2 regions of the Ureibacillus endophyticus genome follow, and region 1 is predicted to be linked to the other one. Evidence: riboswitches for the same ligand, from Rfam matches in the RefSeq annotation. Region 1 holds a riboswitch; the other holds the start of a gene.
What was found. Region 1 has a riboswitch for FMN ahead of ribE (riboflavin synthase). Riboswitches for the same ligand answer to the same signal wherever they lie in the genome.
Positions count from the first base shown of each region.

Region 1 (3,464 bases):
AAATCGTTTTGGTTGAATTTTCATTACGGTTTTAATAAAACTTGGTGCTAAGCCAGTACGTGGTGGGTCTACAGTAATCACATCAGGAATAAAGCCTTCTTTTCGCCATTTTGCAAGCCATTCTTCGGCAGTTCCTGTATAGTAGCGAGCATGTTTAAATCCATGGTTTCTTGCATTTTTCTTTGCATCATCTACACTTTCAGGTACAACATCCATGCCTCGAACTTCTTTCGCATGAGGGGCTAGCCATAATCCAATTGTACCAACACCACAATAAGCATCTACAACTTTTTCTTTTCCAGTTAAGTTAGCAGCTTTTTTAATTTCGTCATATAAATGAACCGTTTGCTCAGGATTTAGTTGGAAGAAAGCGCGGGAAGATAAATCAAATGCAAGTTCCCCTAATTCTTCGTGGATTGTTTCTTTACCATGTAAAACGATTGTTTCATCACCAAAAATAAGGGAGGTTTTCTCTCTGTTTATATTTTGAGTAATAGAAACAATACTTGGATCAATCTTTAGCATACGTTCAATCAGTTCTTGTTTATGTGGAAGGTCTTTTCTCGTTGTGACTAAACATACTTGAGTTTCGCCTGTTTTGATTCCAGTTCGAACAACGATTGTTCTTACTAAACCGTCTAAAGTTTTTCCATCATATATTGTGATATTTAGTTTTTGTAATATTTTACGTGTAGCAACGGTAATTTTTGATGTTAACGGATGTTGAACAGCACAATCATTAATATTTAATAATTTATTTGTCCCTTCAGTAAATAATCCTGCGTAAACACGTTTACCTTCTTTGCGTACTTGGAAACTACTTTTGTTTCGATAGTGCCAAGGGTTGTCCATTCCTAACGTTGAACGAACTTCTACCGTTTCAGCTAATGGTTTTACATATTTTTCTAATGCTTGTACAACCATATCTCTTTTTTCTTTTAACTGCCCAGTGTAGGATAAATGCTGTAGCTGACATCCACCACATTCATCATAAATTGCACACAATGGTTCTTGGCGATCCTTAGAAGGTTTACGGATTTTTAAAATTTCAGCCTCAGCAAAATTGCGTTGTACTTTCGAAACTTTCACCGTTACTTCTTCACCAGGTAAGGCACCTTTTACAAAGACTACATTGCGTTTGTAAAACCCAACCCCTTCACCATTTATCCCTAATCGTTTAATCGTTAACGGAAATTTTTGTCCTACTTCCATTAAAACTTTTTCGCTCAAATCGCGTTCACGTCCTTTAATAAGTTCATTTAATCATTATAGCTGAGAGTTTATGTAAAGCAAGTGGAGATATTTTGCTTTGTATAATGATGTACATTAATATGAATAATCGAATTAAAAGAATTTTTTTGTGGTTTATTTTGAAAATTCATGATATGTTTAATTCAAATTAAATAATTTTATCCTTCGGGGTCGGGTGAAATTCCCAATCGACGGTGATGAAGAAATTCTAAGCCCGTGAGCTAATTATTAGCAGGATTTGGTGCGAATCCAAAGCCGACAGTATAGTCTGGATGGGAGAAGGATGTAAAATGCTATTAAAATAATGATTTTTAATGGTCTTATTTAGTATTGCCATTTTACATTTCTAGTTAATCCCGGACCTTTTTCGGGATTTTTTTATTTAATTTAACCAAACTAAATATATTCGTTTTATCCTTCGGGGTCGGGTGAAATTCCCAATCGACGGTGATGAAGAAATTCTAAGCCCGTGAGCTAATTATTAGCAGGATTTGGTGTGAGTCCAAAGCCGACAGTATAGTCTGGATGGGAGAAGGATGTGGCGCTTTTTGAAAAATTGATTTTCGAAAGGCTTATTTAACTATACCTAAATTAGGTTAGTTAAATGATTTCGTAATAAATTATGTCGTGTATATAGACGAAATCTGACGCATAGAACAACACTCCCAACTCCTAAGGATTCCTTTCTTTAGGGGTTTTTTAATTTATTTAAAAAGAGGTGAGTTAATGTTTACAGGAATTATTGAAGACCGAGGACGTGTCACAGCAATTCAAAAAGATGAAAAAAGTATGCAGCTAACAATTGCTACGAAAAAAATTCTTACTGATGCGAATTTAGGTGACAGTATTGCAGTGAATGGTGTTTGTCTTACAATTACTCATTTTACCGATGAGCAAATGACTGTAGATGTAATGCCTGAAACTGTTAAAGCCACAACGATTCATACGCTGAAATTAGGAGATTATGTTAACTTGGAACGAGCAATGAGTGCAGGTGGACGTTTTGGTGGTCATTTTGTTTCTGGTCATGTTGACGGAGTTGGAACGATTCGAAGTAAAAAACCTGTGTCAAATGCAGTTTACATTGAAATCGAAATTCCTAAAGAATTAGCAGAAAATTGTATTCCGAAAGGTTCCATTACCATTGATGGAACAAGTTTAACTATATTTAAGGTGAGCGAACAGAGTGTAACGGTATCACTTATTCCGCATACTTATAGTGAAACAATTTTGGGGATAAAAAGTGTAGGCGATCAGGTCAATATAGAAACAGATATGCTAGGAAAGTATGTTATGCACCATTTAAGAAAAACTGAAGATAAATCAAATATAACCTTAGACTTTTTACGTCAAAACGGTTTTTAAATTTAAGGTGGTGGTACAAATGTTAAACACAATAGAAGAAGCATTAGAGGATTTAAAAGTAGGAAAAAACATTATTGTTGTAGATGATGAAAATCGTGAAAATGAAGGCGATTTAGTGATATTAGCGGAATTTGCAACTCCTGAAAATATTAACTTTATGGCTACATATGGACGAGGTTTAATTTGTACGCCAATTACAAGACAACTTGCAGAAAAACTACAATTTAATGCAATGGTTGAAAATAACACGGACAATCACCAAACAGCATTTACTGTTAGTGTGGACCATATTGAAACAACGACAGGGATTAGTGCATATGAACGTTCCTTCACGATTTTACAAATCATTAATGAAAATGCAAAACCAGGCCACTTTAGAAGACCGGGCCATGTGTTTCCGCTCGTTGCTAAGGACAATGGGGTATTGGAAAGAAGAGGGCACACAGAGGCAGCTGTAGACTTAGCTACTTTATGTGGGTCTAGCCCTGCAGGTGTAATATGCGAAATTATGGGCGATGACGGAACAATGCTACGTTTAGAAGGTTTGGAAAAATTTGCAAAAGAACATGATTTAAAAATCATTTCAATAGAAGATTTAGTTCGCTTTCGTACAAAAAAATTGATGATGGTAAAAGGAGAATAGCAAATGGGGAAAATTTTTGAAGCACAATTAATAGGTACAGATTTAAAAATAGGTATTGCAGTAGGTCGATTCAACGAATTTATCACTTCAAAATTATTAGACGGTGCTCTTGATGGACTAAAACGTCATGGAGTAAAGGAAGAAAATATTGATATCGCTTGGGTTCCAGGTGCTTTTGAAGTACCATTTATCTCAAAACAAATGG
Region 1 is NZ_JAMYWW010000001.1:2,989,444-2,992,907, reverse strand. Features, by position in the region: gene rlmD (23S rRNA (uracil(1939)-C(5))-methyltransferase RlmD) at 1-1,212, opposite strand, end outside; FMN riboswitch at 1,409-1,539, shown strand; FMN riboswitch at 1,662-1,792, shown strand; gene ribE (riboflavin synthase) at 1,978-2,616, shown strand; partial or broken gene ribB (3,4-dihydroxy-2-butanone-4-phosphate synthase) at 2,636-3,256, shown strand; gene ribH (6,7-dimethyl-8-ribityllumazine synthase) at 3,263-3,464, shown strand, end outside.

Region 2 (3,464 bases), 1.8 Mb from region 1:
TAAAGTAGGGTTCCCTTTTTCATCTAGTTTGAATAAGAAGAATTCTGGTTCTGGCCCTAAGTTAAAGCTAGTGAAGCCTAACTCTTCCATGTTAGCTAAGATGCGTTTTAAGTTTGAACGTGGGTCACCAGCAAATGGTGTGCCATCTGGGTTTGCAATGTCACAAATGAAACGTGCTACTTTACCTTTTTCATTTGTCCATGGGAAGATTACAAAAGTATCTAAATCTGGTTTTAAATACATATCTGATTCTTCGATACGTACAAATCCTTCGATTGATGATCCATCAAACATCATTTTATTGTCTAACGCTTTATCTAATTGACTTACTGGAATTTCAACGTTTTTAATTGTTCCTAAGATATCCGTGAATTGTAGACGAATATACTTAACTTCTTTTTCACTTACGATTTGTTTAATTTGCTCTTTTGTGTACTTAGCCATTACATCCACTCTCCTAATTAATTAAAATTCATCCTTAATGCGAGGTAAATCCCCATTTCTTAAAGAAACCTTTTCCAATATTTGCGCTTGTTGTATTTCCTCACGCAATATTGAACGAAGTTGTGCATCCGAAATCGATACTTTGTCAGCTGTTTTGACACCACCAGTACTTCTCATGTCAAATACCTTCTTGACCCCAGCTATGTTAATTCCTTGGTTGAGGAGGTCTCGAATTTCTAACAGTGCATCGACATCATTTAACGAAAACATCCTTCTATTACCTTCTGATTTTGCCGGTTCTATAAGTTTATGTTCCTCGTAGTAGCGAATTTGCCGCGCACTCAACTCCGTTAATTTCATTACCATGCTTATAGGGAGTAACGGCATGGCTCTTCGAAACTCTCGACTCATTAGTATCTCCTCCCTTTCATGTTTTTATATTAATATATGTTATGTCTCTTTGCAATGTGATGTTAGGAAAAATAACATATGTTTTTTCGATAATTATTATCCAGTTATTAGATACATTTGCCATCAAATGTTCAATAATTTCGATTGATTATTGTATTAAAAAAGCCGTTCAATAAGCGTAAATGCTTATCAAACGGCTCAAAATCCTTATGACACGTTTTGTACCCTTTTTAAATCTGAAAATCTTACATCGCCATTTCACAAAAAAAATCAACGGGACGACACCACCCCGTTGATTTTTAATATTGTTATAGAAGATATTGTGCTCGTTGATTTCCGATCCACACTCTCATCGTACGGAATAACACAATAACAATCACTAATAACATAATTCCTTTTACTATATTAAACGGTAAAATACCTAATACAATCGTTTCTTTCATATCGAAACTGCCCCAACCAAGGAAATAAGAGTACATTGGTAAGAAGGCAACATAATTTAATAAGCTCATTCCTACAGACATCGTGATTGTACCAACTACTAAACCAAATGTTAAACCTTTAATTGTAGGTAATTTTTTATAGATGTAATATACAGGTAAAATGAATAAGATTCCCGTTACGAAATTTGCCATATGTCCAACTGGAACTCCAGTAGGTGCTCCCGAGAAAATCCAATCCAGAATGTTTTTAAATAATTCTACTAAAGTACCAGCTAATGGACCCATTGTAATGGCTGCAATTAACGCCGGTACATCACTAAAGTCAATTTGCAGGAACACCGGGAACCATGGTAGCGGGAAATTTAAAAGCATTAAAATAAATGAAATACTACTTAACATAGCAATCGTTACGAATGAACGTAACTTAAGTTTTTGATGTTTCATCGCAATCTCTCCTCTTTGCTGATTCAACTCGCAAGAAGAAAGGACAGTCACCAAAATTCGTTTCTCAATGTAAAAATCCCTTATGTAAAATGAGCATAAGGGAGAAAATAGGCACATTGACATGAAGTGGTAAAAAATCGTACGCGAAAGAAGAGATTACCAACACGAAAATTGGCAACTCAAATAAAAGTATGTGCAACAATATATTTGCATACTTTTAGCGTACAGTTTTTTCCAATTCAAAACGAATCGAATAAAGACCGTACCTTCACCTTCTCCCATCCAGACTATACTGTCGGCTTTGGAATCGCACCAAATCCTGCTTTATAAAAAAGCTCGCGGGCTGAAGAAAACATCTGCAAAATCCTCCAAGTTAATGGTCGGAAGTTGCGTTTTCTATTACCGCCGGTCGGGAATTACACCCTGCCCCGAAGATGAATCAAATATTAAATTTGTTTTATGGTACTATTATATCTCGGAAAAGAAGTATTGTAAATAGGAGTAAAATAGTTTATTGAATTTACTGAATAATTCGATTTATTGTAGAACTAGTTCATAAGATACTTCGTTTGCAGCTATTGGCATAGGTAGTGGTTCACTAAAATTAAAACCCTGCCATCCCGTCTGTACAATGTTATTAAATTGTACTTGCATATTGAAGTTAGCCGCTGTTAATAAAATACCTTCTATCATTTGCATAGCATCTTGTTGATCGTAATTCATTAAATCTAGTTGATCAGTAAATGCAACTGTCACAATGTCACCTTCAACTGAAATTTTAAAATCAACCCCTTCGATAATGACAGATTGATAAATATCATTATCCTCCTCTTTCATTGCTGAAATGGCTTCTTCTATAGTGCTAAAAGTTAAACGAAAATTTGGTGCTAAATATTCTGATCCGTCTGCTTGTGTATGTCTGTAATAATTATATTGGTTCTTTAACTGTATTGGTTTATTTGGCATTCCAACTTCACTAAATACAAAAGGTGAACCTGTTTCATCTAACGTAATTGCTTCATCATAGTAGTAACTGAATGTATCAATAAGGGAAGCTTCATACGTAGCTGGTCCTGCTGATCCGGAATCATATGGCGGATTCTTTGGTAATGTATGAACAACTTGTTGATTTTGTTCTGATATTTTTCCAACATAGGGATGATACTCACTAAAACCAATCGCACTTTCATCAAATAGTGGTGCGTATTGATTATAAAGGTCAACACCGGTAGGCTTAATTTTGCCGAAATCCTCCATAATCCGTTCATTTGGGATTAGTACCGTTACCGGAACACTATCAGCTGCATCACTTGCTAATCCTAATTGGAAAATTGTTTTTCCTTCGATTTCATCTGGATAGACAGCTGTGCTTAGATTAACGGCATCCATCGTCATCATTGTTCGATTTTCTGCTAATTCTGTTGCAGACTCTTGTTCCATTTGGCCCGTATCTTCTGTAGATTCCATTTTCATACTCTCTTCCGATACTTCTGATGTTTGATTTAGCTCTTTCATAAATGAAGGTACTAAAATTGCAAATAAAATAAGTGCGGCGGCAGATATTGTAATCGGGATCCAATTCCGTTTTTTCTTTTTAACAATTTTTGTTTCTTCTTCGTCAAAAACTCCATCATCTATTAATCGTTGAAGCACATCATCTTTTGAACGATGATCATGAATTTTTGGTACATTTGAAAGCACTTGTTCGATTTTTTCATCGTC
Region 2 is NZ_JAMYWW010000001.1:1,196,049-1,199,512, reverse strand. Features, by position in the region: gene glnA (type I glutamate--ammonia ligase) at 1-444, opposite strand, end outside; gene NKR20_RS05845 (MerR family transcriptional regulator) at 466-855, opposite strand; gene NKR20_RS05840 (ECF transporter S component) at 1,164-1,742, opposite strand; FMN riboswitch at 2,009-2,182, opposite strand; gene NKR20_RS05835 (hypothetical protein) at 2,280-3,464, opposite strand, start outside.
Region 2: another riboswitch for FMN. It lies ahead of NKR20_RS05840 (ECF transporter S component); the one in region 1 lies ahead of ribE (riboflavin synthase).